Regions from separate parts of the Pseudomonas sp. NFACC46-3 genome, predicted to be linked through region 3. Evidence: predicted binding sites of a transcription regulator. Region 3 holds the regulator's gene; each other region holds the start of a gene.

The links. Region 3 encodes FliA, which starts transcription of late flagellar genes. Its sites were predicted from a motif close to CTAAAGTTTNNNNNNNNNNNGCCGNTAA; they were not measured.
Positions count from the first base shown of each region.
Region 1: the regulator FliA is predicted to act here: its motif matches at 1,928-1,955, upstream of BM300_RS12745 (methyl-accepting chemotaxis protein).
Region 2: the regulator FliA is predicted to act here: its motif matches at 2,741-2,768, upstream of BM300_RS10745 (methyl-accepting chemotaxis protein).
Region 4: the regulator FliA is predicted to act here: its motif matches at 2,111-2,138, upstream of BM300_RS06245 (methyl-accepting chemotaxis protein).

Region 1 covers NZ_FOTH01000010.1:61,050-65,686, reverse strand. Annotated here, with positions in the region: gene BM300_RS12750 (RES family NAD+ phosphorylase) at 1-89, shown strand, start outside; gene BM300_RS12745 (methyl-accepting chemotaxis protein) at 144-1,751, opposite strand; gene BM300_RS12740 (DUF3077 domain-containing protein) at 2,018-2,296, opposite strand; gene BM300_RS12735 (dihydrofolate reductase family protein) at 2,675-3,211, shown strand; gene BM300_RS12730 (helix-turn-helix domain-containing protein) at 3,391-3,675, opposite strand; gene BM300_RS12725 (Abi family protein) at 4,073-4,637, opposite strand, start outside.
Region 2 covers NZ_FOTH01000007.1:183,981-188,617, forward strand. Annotated here, with positions in the region: gene BM300_RS10730 (TonB-dependent siderophore receptor) at 1-340, opposite strand, end outside; gene BM300_RS10735 (sodium:solute symporter family protein) at 510-2,279, opposite strand; gene BM300_RS10740 (DUF4212 domain-containing protein) at 2,291-2,557, opposite strand; gene BM300_RS10745 (methyl-accepting chemotaxis protein) at 2,807-4,603, shown strand.
Region 3 covers NZ_FOTH01000030.1:49,491-54,127, reverse strand. Annotated here, with positions in the region: gene BM300_RS24025 (chemotaxis protein CheA) at 1-474, opposite strand, end outside; gene BM300_RS24020 (protein phosphatase CheZ) at 505-1,290, opposite strand; gene BM300_RS24015 (chemotaxis response regulator CheY) at 1,309-1,680, opposite strand; gene fliA (RNA polymerase sigma factor FliA) at 1,848-2,591, opposite strand; gene fleN (flagellar synthesis regulator FleN) at 2,588-3,418, opposite strand; gene flhF (flagellar biosynthesis GTPase FlhF) at 3,535-4,637, opposite strand, start outside.
Region 4 covers NZ_FOTH01000003.1:157,351-161,987, reverse strand. Annotated here, with positions in the region: gene BM300_RS06260 (MFS transporter) at 1-300, opposite strand, end outside; gene BM300_RS06255 (hypothetical protein) at 403-633, opposite strand; gene BM300_RS30995 (hypothetical protein) at 671-814, opposite strand; gene BM300_RS06250 (transporter) at 957-1,979, opposite strand; gene BM300_RS06245 (methyl-accepting chemotaxis protein) at 2,224-3,849, shown strand; gene BM300_RS06240 (PepSY domain-containing protein) at 3,931-4,236, opposite strand; gene BM300_RS06235 (glycerophosphodiester phosphodiesterase) at 4,360-4,637, opposite strand, start outside.

The sequences.
Region 1 (4,637 bases), on a different contig from region 3:
CGATTCCGGTGCAGGGCAAGCATATTCGGTACGTCTGGAGCGCCCAGAAGCGGGAGATTTCGTTTGTGTTCGAGGTGAGCGAGGTTTGAAAAGGGCTGCTAGGCAGCCCAGCGGGAGCAAGCTCCCTCGCCACGGGTATCCGATCAAACCTTGAACTGCTGCACCGAAGCCTGCATCGACCCCGCCGCATTGTTCAATTGATCCGCCGTTTGCGTCAGGTTGTGAATCGAGCGTGTGTTCTCACGGGACTGCTCGGCAATCGACTCCACCCGCTGGGCCATCTCATCACTGGCCTTGGATTGCTCGGCAATGGTCTGGGAAATTTCCTCCACCACTTCGGCCGCATGCCGGGCACCGGTGCGGATTTCGCTGATGGACACCCCGGCCTGCTGGGCCAGGTTGACGCCTTCGTCCACACGGCTGACACACGCCTGCATGTTCGCCACCGCGTCCCGGGCGCTGGACTGGATGCGCTCGATCATCGCGGTGATTTCCTGGGTGGACTGGGTGGTGCGCGCCGCCAGGTTGCGCACCTCATCGGCCACCACCGCAAAACCACGCCCCGCCTCACCGGCGCGGGCGGCTTCGATGGCGGCGTTGAGCGCCAGCAAGTTGGTCTGTTCGGCGATGCTCTTGATCACTTGGATGATGGAATGAATGTCCTCGGATGATGCGTCCAGCGCCGTGATCTTGCTGGAGGACTGGTTGACCACCTCGGCGATCCGGTTCATGCCTTCCACCACCCCGAGAATCACCTGGCCACCGCTGCTCGCCAAATGCTCGGACTGCGCGGAAATCGTCCGGGCGCTGTCGGCGTGCTGATGGATCTGGCTGATATTCGCCATCATCTGCTCCATGCTCGCCGCCATGCTGGTTGCGCTCTGGGCCTGCTGATCGGCGCTGGACACAATCTGTCGCGCCGTATCGCCCAGATGCCGGGACGTGCCGTGCAACTCATCGCTCTGGCCGCGGATCGTGGCGATCATCTGTCGCAGATTGGTCTGCATCTGCTCGATCACACCTTGCAACTGACCCAACTCATCCTTGCTCTGAGCCCCCATCGAGCGCTGCAAATCCCCTTGGGACATCGCCTGGGCATTGAGGATGATCTTGTTCAGTGGCGTCAGCACAGCCTTGAGCAGGCTCCACGACAACAGCGCCAGCGCCACGCAAGTGGCCAGTAGTGTCGCGATCAGCCAGCGCTCCGAGGTGTGAATGCTGTGGTCCTGATGCTCACGCGAGGATTGCGCCTGGTTCTCGATCAGCTCACTCACTGCCTCGTTGCGCTCCTCCAACGCCGAAAACGCCCCGTCGAACTCCGCCCGCAACGCCTGGCCATCCTGGGCACCGCTCAGTGCCTTGCCGATTATTTGCTTGGCTTTGTCGATATAGGTTTCGACCTGTGGTTTAAGCTCGCCAATCGCCTTGGCGACATCCCCCGGTAACTTGGCCTCGGCGTTTTCGGCGATAACCTTGCGCATCCGCTGCGTATGCTCATCGAATGCCTCCGTCACCTCCTTGGCCGCCTGAGTGTCCCCCGGTGCCACCAGCAATGCGGCCAACACATCGGCACGAATGGCGTCGTGCATCATGTCCGCCTCCATGTGCTTGCGCATGGCCGAAATACTGGTCTCGTTCTGCACCAGGGCCTCGGTCATGGAGTGATAACCCCACAGCCCTATACCGCCGAGCAATAGCGCAAAAGAAAGACTGACCAACCCCGAGCCTATGACTTTGGTGCGGATCTTCATCGCTTACTGCTCCTGGAGCGGGGGAATTCTGGGAAGTGTAGTCGAGCGCCAGCAGAGCCTTGGGGGAGCCCAGGCTCTTATCTGAGGCTATCGGCGGGGGAAATGATTAGATGAATACAGCGCCAACTGTTTGGGCCTGGGACAGAGTGAACCTGTGGCGAGGGATTTATCCCCGATGATGGGCGTGAAGCAGCCCTTCTTTAATCTGCTCCGGCAGATAAAATCCAAGGCTGCCCCGCTCGTGAGCAGCATTGGGTTTGCAACTCTTAAGCCGACTTACTCCCCGGCGCCTCAAGCACCTTCACCACGTCATCGATGACGGCCTTGCTCATATCCTGCAAATAACACGAAGCCCAGGCATACCGATCCGTACCGCGAATCATCGCCGCGTCCTCGGCCAGGACCTTGGCGACGTGGAGCAGATCGGAAGCGTGGGACAGGGCTTCGCCGATGGGTATGCCGCTGTTGACGCGGAATAAAGGGCGGTCGGAGTGGTAGCAGAAGGGGGTTAGGCCTGGGGTTTTGAGGTCTTGCTGGTTTGGCATTGTCTGGCTCCTTGACTGTGAGAGCCGCAACCGTCCTTTCCTACGGGATGGGGTGGCGGCCATGCACGGGGTAGGAAAACCGGGAATCAAGGCACCCGGCACACCCGAAGGTGTCCCGCGCACAGCCGCCATAACGCATATCGCAGACACAGAAAAAGCGCCTGCAATAGTAAGCGAGGCGCAGCTGATGCGCCTTGATTTACTTCGGGTTTCCTACGCCCGGTCGCTGAATTTGCAGCGACAGATGGAGAGTAGCGGGCGGGTGAGAAGGCTGCAATCGTGGCGCGATGCTGGCGGAGGCGGTTTAGGTATTTTTATGGGTGAGCAATAATTTCGTGCTTCCGGTCATGCATCGACATACCTCTCAAGGAGACCCTGATGGCCACTGCCCATGTTTTCATAGCCACCAGCCTAGATGGTTTCATCGCCAGGCCCGATGGTGACATCGACTGGCTTTTGCAGCGCGACGATCCAACCGAGGACCATGGCTACTCAGACTTCATCGCCGATAAAGACGTGATTGTGATGGGGCGAGGAAGCTACGAGAAGGTACTGACCTTTGATACTTGGTTCTATGAACGACCCGTGGTGGTGTTGTCGGAACGGCTGGCGGATTCGCCGGTGCCTGAGGCGCTGAAGGGCAAGGTACGTTTCTCCAACCTCTCACCCAGGGACGTGATGGAGGAACTGACGAGCCAGGGTTTGCATCGTGTCTATGTCGACGGAGGGCAGGTCGTGCAGTCATTCCTGCGCGATGGATTAGTCGCCGACATGGTGATTACCACTGTTCCTGTGCTGATCGGGGCGGGCAGGTCGCTGTTCGGTGCCATTCAGCAGGACGTTGAATTGAAATTGGTGTCTAGTCGCTGCTTTCCCTCGGGGTTGGTGCAGTCCACGTATCGGTTGGGCTCATGAGTCGCTCACATGGGATCTGCTTTGCGCTCTGAGAATGACCTCTGACGGAACCAAGCCGTTTTCCAGGCTTGCTCCAATGAGGTGTTTAGCTCACTGTAAAGACCAATGTCATTACAGTGATTTGTCTAGTCCTGAAATAGGTTTGCACCTGTTTCAGGACTAGACACAGCGCCCCCGGTTCAGGCGGCTTTGGCGGTAACGCTGATTTCTATTTTCAAATCTGCACCGGCTAACAGATTCACCAGCGCATCCAGGGAAAACTTATCAACCTTCCCCTTCAGCAGATCGTTGAGCCGTGGCTGCGTAACATGCAGCCGGCGAGCCGCTTCGGCTTGCGAGACGTCCCATGCCTTTACGACCAAGGCGATAGCTCGCATAACTTGGGAGCGGACTCTAAGGTTCTCGGCTTCTTCTGGCGTGTCAACCAACGCTTCCCAAACACTGGTCGCGCGTTCGTTTGCCATATCGGTATTCCTCACTTTCAATGCTTCCAATTCTACTTTCAGTTTGATTCTTAACTTTCTGCTCAACACTATTCTTTATGATCGAGTCGGGTTGCGAGAGGTTCAGAGTAGCAGCTTACCCCTTCACCCGAACGGAGGGTGAAAGGGTACCTGCCCTGCCTGCTTATCTGCTCCTGCGATCAACCCAGCGACAAAGCCCCCCGCATTTCTGCGAGGGCTTTGTTTTGTATGGTGCGGCACCAGACGAACGGTAGCTTTTGGCGAGGCCAGGTTTCCTGCGGGTTTAGACGTCGGTGGAAAATTTGCCGTACCCCGATCAGTGATTCGAGGGGACAGACCACGATTTTTGGCTGGAATGATGAAGCAGGGAATTAACCGCAGTCTGCTTCTAGTTTCTCTACGCTAGGCGCCATTGCTGTTGATCTTTCCAATCATTTGGAAATCCCATGAGCCTCAAATAATCCAGTTCCTGCTGATCCATGATTTCGGCCAGGCGAAGCTTCCACTGGCTGTCAGGGCTGATCAGGTCGGTTAGGTAGGCCAGCATCGTCAATACGACGTATAGCCGCTGTTTGGGCTGAGGCTGGTCGGCGGGGGCCGTGGGAATGGCCCATTCTTTAGGTAAGGATGGTCGAATCGAGAGCTCTCGGTTCCATAGCCGTGAGTGGTGGGCACAGCAGTTGCGAATGAAGGTCAGCGTGTGTAGCCAGGAGGCCAGTACTTCGAAGGGCAGGCTGAATCTGGTGGCGATAGCTTTCTTGTCGGCGCTTTTGCCTATGGCATTGAAGAGGGTAGATACCGTCCCAAGGCTGAGTTCTTCCAGGACCGCCCAAGCGGGCGGCAACTCCGGGTGGGCATAGGTTGCACCGTAGTATCGGAAATAGTTGTCACGCATGCGGTTTTCGATCCGCTGTTGCTGGAGCCCATCGGCTTGTCGGCCCTTTCTGATGCGGTCGACATCA
Region 2 (4,637 bases), on a different contig from region 3:
AATCCCTCGAGCCGCCGAGGGTATTGCCCTGGCTGACGCCGCTGACGAACTTCATCGCATCGGCCAGCGAGCGCACCTGATAGTCGGCCAGGGTCTGCTGGGTCACCACGTTGATCGATTGCGCCTCTTCCTTGATCGGTACATCGCTCTTGCTCGCCGTGCTGGCTTGCGACGTCGTATAGCCCTCGTCCTGAGTGACGCGACTGCCCTGGATGTCCGTGGCCGGCAGTTCGAGAGCGGCCTGCGCCCACACCGGGCTTGCGATGAAGCAGTAAGACAATGTCGGCAATACACACTTGATGAAGACGTTGCGATTAGCGAGAGGGGTGGAACGATTCAAGACGCGCACTCACAGAGGGTTGGAAATGAGAGGGAATATACTTTGAGAATGATTCCCAGTAAATCTTTCTAACATCACCCCGCTTGACTCTGCGCACAAACGAGGGCGCCGGATGATGAGTCCGGCGCCCTCGTTTGTTTCCCTCTCCCAGTCTTGGGCTGATCAGTGGTCAGTGGTCGATGGCAGCACCGGCTCCTCTCGGTACGCGAATGTCTTCGACCAGGTGCTGGATGTGCTCCGGTGGCGGCGCGGTAAAGCGCGACACCACCACCGCGGCCAGGAAGTTGAAGACCATCCCCAACGTGCCGATACCTTCAGGGGAAACACCCAGCCACCAATGTTCAGCCGTGTTCATCGTCGGGTTGATGAACTTGAAGTAGACGATGTAGGTGAATGTGAAGGTCAGCCCGACAATCATCCCGGCGATCGCGCCTTCGCGGTTCATGCGTTTGGAGAAGATCCCCATGACAATGACCGGAAAGAAGGAAGACGCCGCCAACCCGAAGGCGAACGCAACCACCTGGGCGACGAACGCGGGTGGATAAATGCCAAACAATCCGGCAATCAGCACCGCCACACCGGCGGCAATGCGTGCCGCGAGCAACTCCTGCTTCTCGTTGATCCTGGGCATGATGTTGCTCTTGAGCAAATCATGTGAGACCGAGGTGGAGATCACCAGCAACAGCCCCGCAGCCGTGGAAAGCGCCGCCGCCAGGCCACCGGCAGCGATCAATGCGATCACCCAGCCCGGCAGGCCAGCAATTTCGGGGTTGGCCAACACCATGATGTCGTTATCGACGTAGAGTTCGTTGGCCACTGGCGAGAGCTGGTTCTTGAGCAATCGCTGCTCATGCGCCCCGCGCTCATCAGTAAAACTCGGCGCCCCGACCAGGGCCGCACCCGGGCTGTACTGGATGATGCCGTCGTTGTTCTTGTCCGCCCACGCAATCAGTCCGGAGTTTTCCCAGGCTTTGAACCAGGCTGGCGCGGTGGCATAACTGACGTTGGGAATGGAGGTCAGCAGATTGGTACGTGCGAAGGCCGCCACGGCCGGCGCGGTGGTGTAGAGAATGGCGATGAACAGCAATGCGTAGCCTGCTGACTTGCGGGCATCACGTACGGTCGGCGTGGTAAAAAAACGCACGATCACATGGGGCAGGCCCGCAGTACCGACCATCAGCGCCATGGTGATGAAGAACACATCCATGGTCGACTTGGTGCCATCGGTATAGGCGCTGAAGCCCAACTCGGCACCCAGGCCGTTGAGCCGCTCGATCACGCTCTGCCCCGAACCGCCCACTTCGCTGATAAAGCCCAACTGCGGTATTGGGTTGCCGGTGATCATTATCGAGATGAAAATCGCCGGCACCATGTAGGCGAAAATCATCACGCAATACTGCGCCACCTGGGTGTAGGTGATGCCCTTCATGCCGCCCAACACCGAATAAAAGAATACGATGGCCATGCCGATCATGACACCGACGTTGATATCCACTTCCAGGTAACGGGAAAAGACGATCCCGACACCGCGCATCTGTCCCGCCACATAGGTGAAGGAAATGAAGATCACGCAGATCACCGCCACTACCCGCGCCGTCTGCGAGTAATAACGAGCCCCGACGAACTCGGGTACGGTGAACTTGCCAAATTTTCGCAGGTACGGCGCCAGGCACATCGCCAACAGCACATAGCCCCCGGTCCAGCCCATCAGGTAGACGGAACCGTCATAACCGGCGAAGGCAATGATCCCGGCCATGGAGATGAACGAAGCCGCCGACATCCAGTCAGCACCGGTGGCCATGCCGTTGAGTACCGGATGCACGCCCTTGCTGGCGACGTAGTACTCGCTGGTGGAACCGGCACGCGTCCAGATTGCAATCGCGATGTACAACGCGAAGGAGGCGCCTACGACCAGATAAATCAGGGTTTTTGTGTCCATGTGCGCCGCCCTCAGTCTTCGTGGACGTCATATTTGCGATCAAGCTGATTCATCTTCCAGACATAGAAGAAAATCTCGAGCACAAAGACGTAGATGGAACCCTGCTGGGCAAACCAGAACCCCAAGGGTGTACCGAAGAAACTGATGGTGTTGAGTGCATCAACCAGCAAAATGCCGAAGCCGAACGACACCAGGAACCAGATAGCCAGCAAGACCAGCATCCAGCGTAGGTTTTCCGTCCAGTAGGCACGCGCAGCCTGTTGCTTTTCAGTGGACATGGAGGTGTCCTCCCGTGTTGTTTTTATTGTTTTGCACTTCAAACCGTAGCAGTCGTCAGGCAAGGCGCTAGTACGACTTTCGTCTAATTCGCTCCAACAGGTATTGACATCTCTATCCCATCGTCATGGCAGGCTGAAGAGCAGCAGAGTCTCCAGGGTGATATCAAATAGCCCTATCCGCCCCTAAAGCTTTGGCGCTCGCGGTCGAATGTATTCCATTGAGAGATTTTTTTGCCCAGGAGCAGCGGCATGCAGACGTTAAAGGCCTTGTACGAGTCTATCGAGATGCGGTTTTTCGATACCCTCACCAAAAAACTATCGAGCCTTTTCCTGTTGGTGCTGGTCAGTGGCTTGCTGTACTGGGTGGCCCTCAGCGCCCGCGCCGAGATCGTGCTGCAGTTGCGCAATGCGCAGTTGGACGGCGCCTTGCTTGGGCAGATCGAGGGTCGGCTTGACAGCCTCACCCATGCCCTGCTCTTCGGCGCGTTCCTGACGCTGTGCATGATCAGCTTCATGGTCTGGTATTTCCGTCACCTCATCGTGCGCCCCGTCATCGCCATGACCAAGGCCCTGGAAGAGATCGCCAATGGCGAAGGTGACCTGTCCAAGGACCTGCCGCTGGTGACTCACGACGAAATCCGCGTGCTGGCCGGCACTTGCAACCGTTTCCTGGCCAAGCAGCGGGAGATCATCAGCAACGTCCAGGCACTGACCGTGCACATCGCCGTCGAATCGGCCCGCTCGTTGAAGAACATCAGCGACTCCAGCGACAGTGCCACCCACCAGGCTCGCTTCGCCAAGGAAGTCATGGACCAGAGCAACACCGCCGTGGGCCGCATCGAAGAAGTCTCGCGCCAGACCCAGGGCATTTCCAGCACCACCGCCCAGAACCTGAGCATGGCCCGCGACTCCTACGCCGAGCTGCTGGAAGTGACCGGCAACATCAGCGAAATCTCCAGCAGCCTCGGTGAATTTGCCACGCTGGTGAGCGCCTTGAACCAGCGTTCCTCAAGCATCAAGTCGATTGTCGGGTTGATCCAGCAGATCTCTGCCCAGACCAACCTGCTGGCCCTCAATGCCGCCATCGAAGCCGCCCGGGCCGGCGAAAGCGGTCGGGGCTTCGCGGTGGTCGCCGATGAAGTGCGGACCCTGGCACAAAACGTCAGCCGGGCCACCGATGACATCTCACGCAACATCGACGCCATGCTCGAGGAAGTCAGCTCCACCCACGAACAGACCACCCAGATCAGCCATAGCGCCCGGGAAACCCAGAAAGTGGTGGAGCGCGCCTCCGGCCATTTTGAGAGCATGATCGGCGATTTCGAATCCACCAACGGCAAGCTGGCGGACATCGCGACCCATATCCAGCAGTTCGCCGACAGCAACACGGGGATCAACGACCGAGTCACTCAGATCCACGCCGACAGCCAGTTGATCGACCAGCGCATGCAGCATTCGGCAACGGCCACCCGCGACCTGTCCGGCGTGGCCGAAAAGGTCCAGGCCCTGCTGGGTCGCTTCGTGCTCGGCCACGGCAAGCTGGACGCCGCCATCACCCGCGCCAGCGAGTGCCGCGACACGCTCCAGGTTCGCCTGGAGGCGCTGCAAGGTGAAGGCCTGAACCTGTTCGATCAGAATTACCAACCGATTCCCGGCACCGACCCCAAGCAGTACATGACCAGCTACACCGAACGTTTTGCCCAGATCTGCCAGGAGGAATGCGACAAACTCACCCGCAGCACGCCGGGTGGCAAGGTTTCGTTCATTGTCGACAGCAAGGGCTACTGCCCGGTGAATAACAGCTGGGTCTCCAAGCCGCCAACCGGCGACCGGGCGGTGGATTTGCCGGTGTGCCGCAACAAGCGAATCTTCAACGACCCGATCGGCCTGCGTGCGGCGGGCAACGTCCAGCGTTTCCTGCTGCAGACCTACCTGCGCGATACCGGGGAAATCATGACCGAGATCGACGTACCGTTCTTCTTCGGCGGCCGTCATTGGGGCAATTTGCGGGTGGGCTTCGATGCGGCGGTGTTGTTGGCGGAGTGATCAACAGCGCAATCAAGCCAGACAACTACCCTGT
Region 3 (4,637 bases):
TTCGTTATCGGTGATGTCGCCCGATGCCTCGGCGACCGGTTCTTCAACCGCAGGCTCGGCAACCGGAGCCGCTTCGTCAGCCGATTGCGGCTCGGCCAGGCGCGCCAGCGCAGCGAGCAGTTCGGGGGTGGCAGCGGTGATCGGCGAGCGCTCACGCACTTCGCTGAACATGCTGTTGACCGCATCCAGCGCTTCAAGCACCACGTCCATCAGTTCCGAATCAACGCGACGCTCACCCTTGCGCAGGATGTCGAACACGTTTTCGGCAATGTGACAGCACTCCACCAACTCGTTGAGCTGGAGGAAGCCGGCGCCTCCTTTTACAGTGTGGAAACCGCGAAAAATTGCATTGAGCAGATCCGCATCATCTGGTCGGCTTTCCAGCTCGACCAGCTGTTCAGACAGTTGCTCTAGAATCTCGCCGGCCTCAACCAGGAAATCCTGAAGGATCTCTTCATCGGCGCCGAAGCTCATTAATGGCTGCTCCTAAAACAGGGCTAAAACTCAGAATCCAAGGCTGGACAGCAAATCGTCCACATCGTCCTGACCGGACATAACGTCTTCTCTTTTATCGGCATGAATCTGCGGACCTTCACCCTGAGAGAGATGTTTTTGTGGATCTTTTTCAGCGAGCATCGCTTCACGGTCGTGTTCGATGCCTGCAAAGCGGTCGACCTGGCTGGCCATCAACACCAGTTTGAGCAGGTTGCTTTCGACTTCGGTGACCAACTGGGTCACGCGCTTGATCACCTGACCGGTCAGGTCTTGATAGTCCTGAGCCAGCAGGATGTCGTTGAGGTTACTGGCCACGGCGCGGTTCTCGTTGCTGCTGCGCGTCAGGAAACCGTCGACCCGACGGGCCAGCTCCCGAAATTCTTCGGCGCCGACTTCGCGCCGCATGAACCGACCCCAGTCGGTGCTCAAGGCCTGGGCTTCGTCGCTCAGGCCATTGACCAGGGGCGTTGCGCTTTCCACCAGGTCCATGGTGCGGTTGGCCGCAGCCTCGGTCAGCTTGACCACATAACCCAGACGCTCGGTGGCGTCGGTGATCTGCGAGACTTCCTCGGCCTGCGGCATATTCGGGTCGATCTGGAAATTGACAATCGCGCTGTGCAATTCACGCGTGAGCTTGCCCACCTCCTGATACAGACCGCGGTCACGGGTCTGGTTGAGCTCATGGATCATTTGAACCGCATCGCCAAAGCGACCTTTTTCAAGGCTGTCGACCAGTTCGCGGGCATGTTTTTTCAGGGTCGATTCGAAATCGCCCATTGAAGATTCGTTATCCATAGCTCCCCCGTGGCGCCGTTAACCGATGCGTTCGAAGATTTTTTCGATCTTCTCTTTCAACGCCTGGGCCGTGAAGGGTTTGACCACATAGCCGTTTACACCGGCCTGGGCCGCTTCGATGATCTGCTCGCGCTTGGCTTCGGCAGTGACCATCAGCACCGGCAGATGCTTGAGTTTTTCGTCGGCACGCACCTGGCGCAACAGGTCGATACCGGTCATGCCCGGCATGTTCCAGTCGGTGACCAGGAAATCGAAGTTGCCACTGTGCAACATCGGGAGCGCAGTGGTCCCGTCATCTGCTTCGGCCGTGTTGGTGAACCCAAGGTCACGCAACAGGTTTTTTATGATCCGCCGCATCGTTGAGAAGTCATCAACGATGAGGATTTTCATGTTCTTGTCCAATTCGACCTCCAAGCAGTCTTAAACGCGCCCAGCACCTGGACGCGCCATTTCAATCAATCCGGCACAACACTCGACAACGGTCTGGAGCACAACGGATGGAGACTGGTACAGCACCTGCCAGGCCAGCCTCGTTCGCAGTGTCCCCACACTGCCTGTCAACGCGCTCGCCACTCCCCCAAACGCCCCCGCAAACGGGCCGCGCACTGGCTGTGTAACTGGCTGACCCGCGATTCGCTGACCCCCAGGACCTCACCGATTTCCTTGAGGTTCAGCTCTTCGTCGTAGTACAGCGCCAAGACCAGCCGCTCACGCTCCGGCAGATTGGCAATCGCATCCGCCAGCGCGCTCTGGAAACGTTCATCTTCCAGGTCACGCGACGGCTCCATGTGAGCACTTGCATTATCCTCGTGCAGCCCTTCATGCTCGCCGTCCTGCAACAGGTCGTCGAAACTGAACAGGCGACTGCCCAAGGTATCGTTCAAAATCCCGTAATAATCGTCGAGACTCAACTGGAGTTCGGCCGCAACCTCGTGATCTTTAGCGTCACGCCCGGTTTTAGCTTCAATTGCCCGAATTGCATCACTGACCATGCGGGTATTGCGGTGTACCGAACGCGGCGCCCAATCGCCCTTGCGGACTTCATCGAGCATCGCACCGCGAATGCGAATACCGGCATACGTCTCGAAACTCGCGCCCTTGCTCGCGTCGTATTTGTTCGACACTTCGAGCAGGCCGATCATGCCCGCCTGGATCAAGTCCTCGACCTGGACACTGGCCGGCAACCGCGCCAGCAAGTGATAGGCGATACGCTTGACCAGTGGCGCGTAACGCTCGATCAATTCGTATTGGGCGTCCCGTGCCGATTTTTTGTAGAGATGGTTGTAACCGCTGGCTGTCATAGCACGGGCCCTGCTGTTTGTTGCACAAGACGCTCGACGAAAAATTCCAGATGCCCGCGAGGGTTGGCCGGCAGTGGCCAGGTATCGACCTTCTGGGCGATTGCCTTGAACGCCAGCGCGCATTTGGAACGTGGAAAGGCTTCATAAACGGCACGTTGCTTCTGGACGGCCTTGCGTACGCTTTCGTCGTAAGGCACTGCGCCGACGTATTGTAGGGCGACGTCCAGGAAACGATCCGTGACCTTTGTCAACTTGGCGAACAGGTTGCGTCCTTCCTGCGGGCTCTGGGCCATGTTGGCCAGGACGCGGAAGCGGTTCATGCCATAGTCGCGGTTAAGCAACTTGATCAGGGCATAGGCGTCGGTGATGGACGTCGGTTCGTCGCAGACCACCAGCAGCACTTCCTGGGCCGCGCGGACAAAACTGACGACCGAGTCACCGATACCGGCTGCGGTGTCGATCACCAGCACATCGAGGTTGTCGCCGATGTCGCTGAAAGCCTGGATCAGGCCCGCGTGCTGGGCCGGGGTCAGGTGAACCATGCTCTGGGTGCCTGAGGCAGCCGGCACGATGCGAATCCCGCCCGGCCCCTGCAACAATACGTCACGCAGCTCACAGCGCCCTTCAATCACGTCCGCCAGCGTGCGTTTGGGTGTAAGCCCCAACAACACGTCGACGTTCGCCAGGCCCAGGTCGGCGTCCAGCAGCATGACCCGTCGGCCAAGCTCTGCCAGAGCCAGGGACAAGTTCACTGACACGTTAGTCTTCCCGACGCCACCTTTGCCGCCGGTCACCGCGATCACCTGTACGGGATGCATGCTGCCCATGTTCGTTCTTTACCTTGTCTTACTTAGACGGAGGCCACATTACTGGCTGCGCGTTCACATACGGAACAATGCATGGCAGACCATCGATGTAGGTACAAAAAATATTCATGATTACCTCAGCCGACCTGCTTGGTCGGGCTGTGGTAGATATCAGCGAACATATCAGCCATGGCTTCTTCGCTGGGTTCTTCCTGCATTTGCACACTCACGGCACGACTGACCAGTTGATGACGGCGCGGCAGATGCAAATCATCCGGGATCCGCGGCCCGTCGGTCAGGTAGGCCACCGGTAATTCATGACCGATCGCCAGGCTCAACACCTCGCCCAGGCTTGCCGTTTCGTCCAGCTTAGTCAGGATGCAGCCGGCCAGCCCGCAGCGTTTGTAGCTGTGGTATGCGGCGGTTAGAACCTGTTTCTGGCTGGTGGTTGCCAATACGAGATAATTTTTTGACTTGATACCGCGTCCGGCCAGGCTTTCGAGCTGCATGCGCAGGGCTGGATCGCTGGCTTGCAGGCCTGCGGTATCGATCAGCACGACGCGTTTGCGCAGCAGCGGCTCCAGCGCCTGGGCCAGGGACTGACCCGGATCCACATGGGTCACCGACACATTGAGGATCCGGCCGAGGGTCTTGAGTTGTTCCTGGGCGCCGATACGGAAACTGTCCATGCTCACCAGGGCAATGCTCTGGGCGCCGTACTTGAGTACATAACGGGCGGCGAGCTTGGCCAGGGTGGTGGTCTTGCCCATGCCGGCAGGACCGACCATGGCGATTACCCCGCCTTCTTCCAACGGCTCGACTTCCGGGGTCGCGATCATCCGCGCCAAGTGCGCCAGCAACATGCGCCAGGCCTGACGAGGCTCCTCGATATCATTGATCAGCGCCAGCAGGTCCCGGGACAACGGGCCGGACAGGCCGATGCGTTGCAGGCGACGCCACAGGTTGGCCTGGGCTGGACGGCTGCCTTGCAGCTGGTTCCAGGCCAGGGAGCCGAGCTGGACTTCCATCAGCTCACGCAGGCTGTTGAGTTCAAAGCGCATCGAATCCAGGGCCCGCGGATCGACACCCCGGGCAGGCGCTGCGGGCGCTGGCTCAGGACGACGCGGTTCGGCGTGGGCCTGCTCGATCAGCGGTTCGGCAGCAGTCAAAGGCAGGCCGGCCGTCAGCGGCTGACCGGCAAACAATTGACGATTGGTGCCTGCCGCGCCCTCGCCTTCGC
Region 4 (4,637 bases), on a different contig from region 3:
CCAGGCAGAGACCAGCATGAACACGCCGCTCAGCCCGCAGCCGGCGAGGCCGAACATCACCGCGCGCTTGCTCCCCAGGTTATCGATGATTCGCCCGGCGTAAGGACGACTGAGCAGGGTGGCCAGGTATTGCACGCTGATCACCAACCCGGCGATCACTGCGCCGAAGCCCAGTTCGCCGTGGACGAACCCGGGCAGCACGGCCAGGGGAATGCCGATATTCAGGTAGCCGATGAAGGTGAACAGGACGATGGAGACGACTTGCAGCGTGACCGCCAGGGGGCGCTGGGAATCTGACATGGGGTAAAGGTCCACGGAGCAGCAGGATAGATAGGCTGCTTATGATAACGGCGACCGTGGGGTCAGGGCGCAGAAAAGTAAAACTATTTGCCCAATGGTGGTTCAGTTGCCGCCCTCACCGCTGACCAGGCGTGTGGTAACCAGTGCGGCGATGGCGTTTTCTTCGCTGCCAAAGCGCGCCAGCAGGACCGCTTGTTTCTCGGCAGGAAGGCGGGTCCAGATCTCGACCATTTTTTCGGCAGTGCCGATCAGTACGCTGGCCTGGGCTTCGCTGAATGGAGGGGTGTCATCGGTCATGGAGGGCTCGGGGTTCAGGCGGTGTGGAAAGCGCATCTTAGCGCTTTCCACACGGTCTGGTGGTGCGGGTCAATCAGTCTTCGCTGTCGGCCTGGCGGCGTTCAGTGGCTTCTTTTGGCTCGGGTTGCTGGGCGTCTGCTTGCCCCCCGGCTTGTAGCGTGGTCGTCTGCTCAGTGTCGTGCAGGCTTGGGAAGGGGAGATTAGGGATCTCGTGCATATCGCGCTCCTCGCAAGGTCTGTGGATAGATCTGGTAGATCCGCGCTTTTACAAAGCCTGGGCAGGATACAGCAGGAGAAATGACAAAAAGACTTTTAAATCCCGTCGGGCCGACAAAAGGGATTGTCTAGACACGTCATGTTCAATAGTCACCTCGCTTGCGAAATGCCCAGCGGCCGGCAATCAGCGTGAAGGTTGCCACCAGTGCCACCAGGATCCAGAAGCCTTCGGGATCGCTGGCAAGCGGCACGCCACCGACGTTCATGCCAAAGAAACCGGCAATGATGTTGATGGGCAATGCCAATACCGTGACCACCGTCAGGGTGAACAGGGTGCGGTTGCTTTGTTCGTTGAGATTGGCGGCGATTTCTTCCTGGAGCAGCTTGATCCGTTCACTCAACGCGGTGAGGTCGTTGATGATCAGGGCGAATTCCTCGGTGGATTTGCGCAGCTCCTTGACGTCTTCTTTCTGCAACCATTGCGGCGGGCGGTTGAGCAGACGTAGCAATGAACCCGGCTCCAGGGCCAGCAAGCGCTGCAAGCGCACCAGCACCCGGCGGTTGCTGCCCAGCTCGGCGCGGTTGGTGGACAGCCGCGAGGACAGCAATTGATCTTCGACCTGGTCGACGCTCAGGCTGGTCTTGCGCACGATCTGGGTCAGCACTTCGCCCTGGTCGCGCAGCAAGTGCACGAGTAATTCCACTGGCGAGCGAAAGCACTCGCCGGCCTTCACCGACGAGCGCAGCTTGTCGACCGAGTGCAAGGGTTGCAGGCGCGCGCTGACGATCAATCGGCTGTGCACGCAAACCCACAATGTGGAGACATCCGAGGACACCATGTTGCTGAGGTTGAACACGACATCGTTCACCACGGCCAGCAACGCCGAGTCGACATGCTCGATGCGGGTCGAGCGCGAGCCTTCGTGCAAGGCTTCGAAAAATTCCTGGGGCAGGGCCAGGTGACCTTTCATCCAGCGCTCGCACGCAGCGTGGGCCAGGTTCAGGTGCAGCCAGAGGAACTCATCCGAGTCTTGCGGGTGTTGCAGGCTCCGTAAGGCCTGGGCCGAATCGATTTCCTGCCCGCGTTCGCCGGGGCGGAAACGGAACCCGTAAAGCAGGCCGAACAGGTCCGGATCACGGTGGCTTTGATCAAGGCTGTGGTTCATGAAGTCTCGCTGGCGGGAAGTGCCTGTCGCGGCTACAGGTTCACTTGAACGCCATCTTCGCAAGCTTTCTTGATGGTTTTGTGACAGTCCCATCCGCACCGCCAAGCTGGCGCTACCGGCAGTCGCCAAGTTTCAAGAATGCCCCGGGCAGGCCGATGTCGTGTACATATCCCCCGTATTCGGTGTGTTGCGGATATGGGGGCGGGACATCGTTCCTGTTCCTCTTGCTTAGAGATTGCTCCCCATGATTCTACAAAAATCCCTTCGAGCCCAGATTCTCGCCCTGTTGAGCGGCAGCCTGCTGGCGATGTTGCTGATCGCCCTGGCGTCCTTTCATTTCCTTTCCAATGGTGTCCAGAACTATCGCAACCTGATCGATGGACCGTTGCGTGCCTCGCAATTGATCGACGAGGCCAACCTGCAGTTCAAGGTGCAGGTGCAGGAATGGAAAAACGTCCTGCTGCGCGGCAAGCAGCCGGCGGACCTGGATAAATACTGGAAGCAGTTCGAGGAACGTCAGCGTGAGGTCCAAGACATCCTTGGCCAATTGAGCGGGCGTGAAGGTGTGCCGGCGCCAATCAAGACCCGCATCGTGGCCCTGCGCGATGAACATCGTCAGTTGGGCGCTGCCTACCAAAAGGGCCGTGACGCATTTGTCGCCTCCGGTGGCGATTCGGCGGCGGGCGATGCGGCGGTCAAGGGCGTGGACCGTGCGGCCAGTGAGCAAATGAGTGCGCTGGTGGTGGAGCTGCGCAAGCTGGCCACCGAGCAATCGACGCTGATCAGTGCCGGCGCCGATCGCACGATTATGCTGGGCACCGTGATCATGCTGGTGTCGGGTGTGCTGATTGGGCTGTTCAGCCTGTGGCTGGTCAATCGCAACCTGGTTCAACCGATCCGTAACCTGATCGACTACGTGACCCGACTCAGCCATGGGCGTTTCGCCGAGCGTGTGACAAGCAACCGTCAGGACGAGTTGGGCAATCTGGCGGTAGCGGCCAACACATTGCGCGATTTCCTTGCCGAAACCTTTACCCGCCTGCAACGCAGTGCCACGGAACTGGACAGTGCCAGCGGTGAGCTCAATGCCATCGCCAGCCTGATGAGCCAGGGCACCAGCGAGCAATTCGAACGCACCGATCAGGTGGCGACGGCGATGAACGAAATGTCCGCCACAGCCCAGGAAGTGGCCCGCCATGCGGCTGACGCTGCAAGGGCGGCCGATGACGCCGATCAATCGGCGCAGCAGGGCGAGAAGGTCATGCAAGGGACCATTCACACCATCACCCGGATGCGCGGCGAGATCGCCAACACGGCCACGGTCATCCGTCAGTTGGAAACCGACAGCGGGCGCATCGGCAAGGTGCTGGAGGTGATCCGCGGGATCGCCGAACAGACCAACCTGCTGGCCCTCAATGCTGCCATCGAAGCGGCGCGAGCCGGGGAGGCGGGGCGCGGTTTCGCGGTGGTCGCCGATGAGGTCCGCAGCCTGGCCCAGCGTACGGCTTCGTCAATCATCGAGATCAACCAGATTATCCAGACTGTACAAACGGGAGCGGTGGACGCGGCCCACGCCATTGAAAGTGGGCAATCGCGCAGCGAAGAAAGTGTGGAGCAAGTGACCCAGGCCGGTGTGATGCTCGAACGCATCACCCAGGCTGTCGAAGCGATTCGTGACATGAACCGCCAGATCGCCACCGCAGCCGAAGAGCAGACTTCCGTGGCCGAAGACATATCCCGCAACCTGACGGAAATCACCTGCATTGCCAGCACTAACTTGGACAATGTGCAGCGCACCGAAGCCGCCAGTCGGGACTTGCACGGTTTGTCGGGACAGTTGAATGAAGTGACGGCGCGGTTGAGTGCCTGACGGTCGTTCGCGACAGGTATTGATAAACGCAAAAGAGCCGCGCAACCCCAAGGTTGCGCGGCTCTTTTTTTTGCTGATGGATCAAGTGTCTTGCTTGTTGCTCAAGACTTTGCCGGTGGTGGCATCGAAATCAACATCAAACTCTTTGCCGTCGGCGGTTTTCAATTCGACTTCATATTCATAACCGTTGAAGTGGTTATCCAGGTCGGTGTCGGTGATGGTCGCGCCCGGGTGCAACTTCAGGGCTTCGTCGTTCATCGACTCAAGGGACTTGATCTTGCCTTCCTTGACCAGTTGAGGAATCTGATCGACGCGAACATCTGCCTGGGCCAGGCCAGCAGTCAGGGTCAGGGCAGCGGCGGTAAACAGGGCAGTCAATGTTTTCATGAGTTCTTTCCTTGGTGTCGTTAAGGGTGAGTCGTTTAAGTGAGCTCAGATTAACTGTGGCAACTTAATTCACCCTTAATTCGAAAAAACCTGAAGCAAGTTGCCTGGCAACCGTCTTGCTACTCAGTAGCCATTCTTTTCCAATAGTTGCACCACGCTGCCTGTCTCGGGACGCTGGAAGTACTTGAGCAACTCATTGGCACGGTTGGTGAAGATGCCATCGACACCGGCATCCATCACTTTCTTGAAGTCCACCGCTTCATCCACGGTGTAGACATGCACCAGCAGACCCTGGTCATGGGTGTACTGGTTCATCCACGGTTGCACCAGGTCCGCGTAACTCTGGCTGCCGCCATGGGTCAACGCCGCGGATGGCCCGGTACCAACGGCGCCCTGGGCCT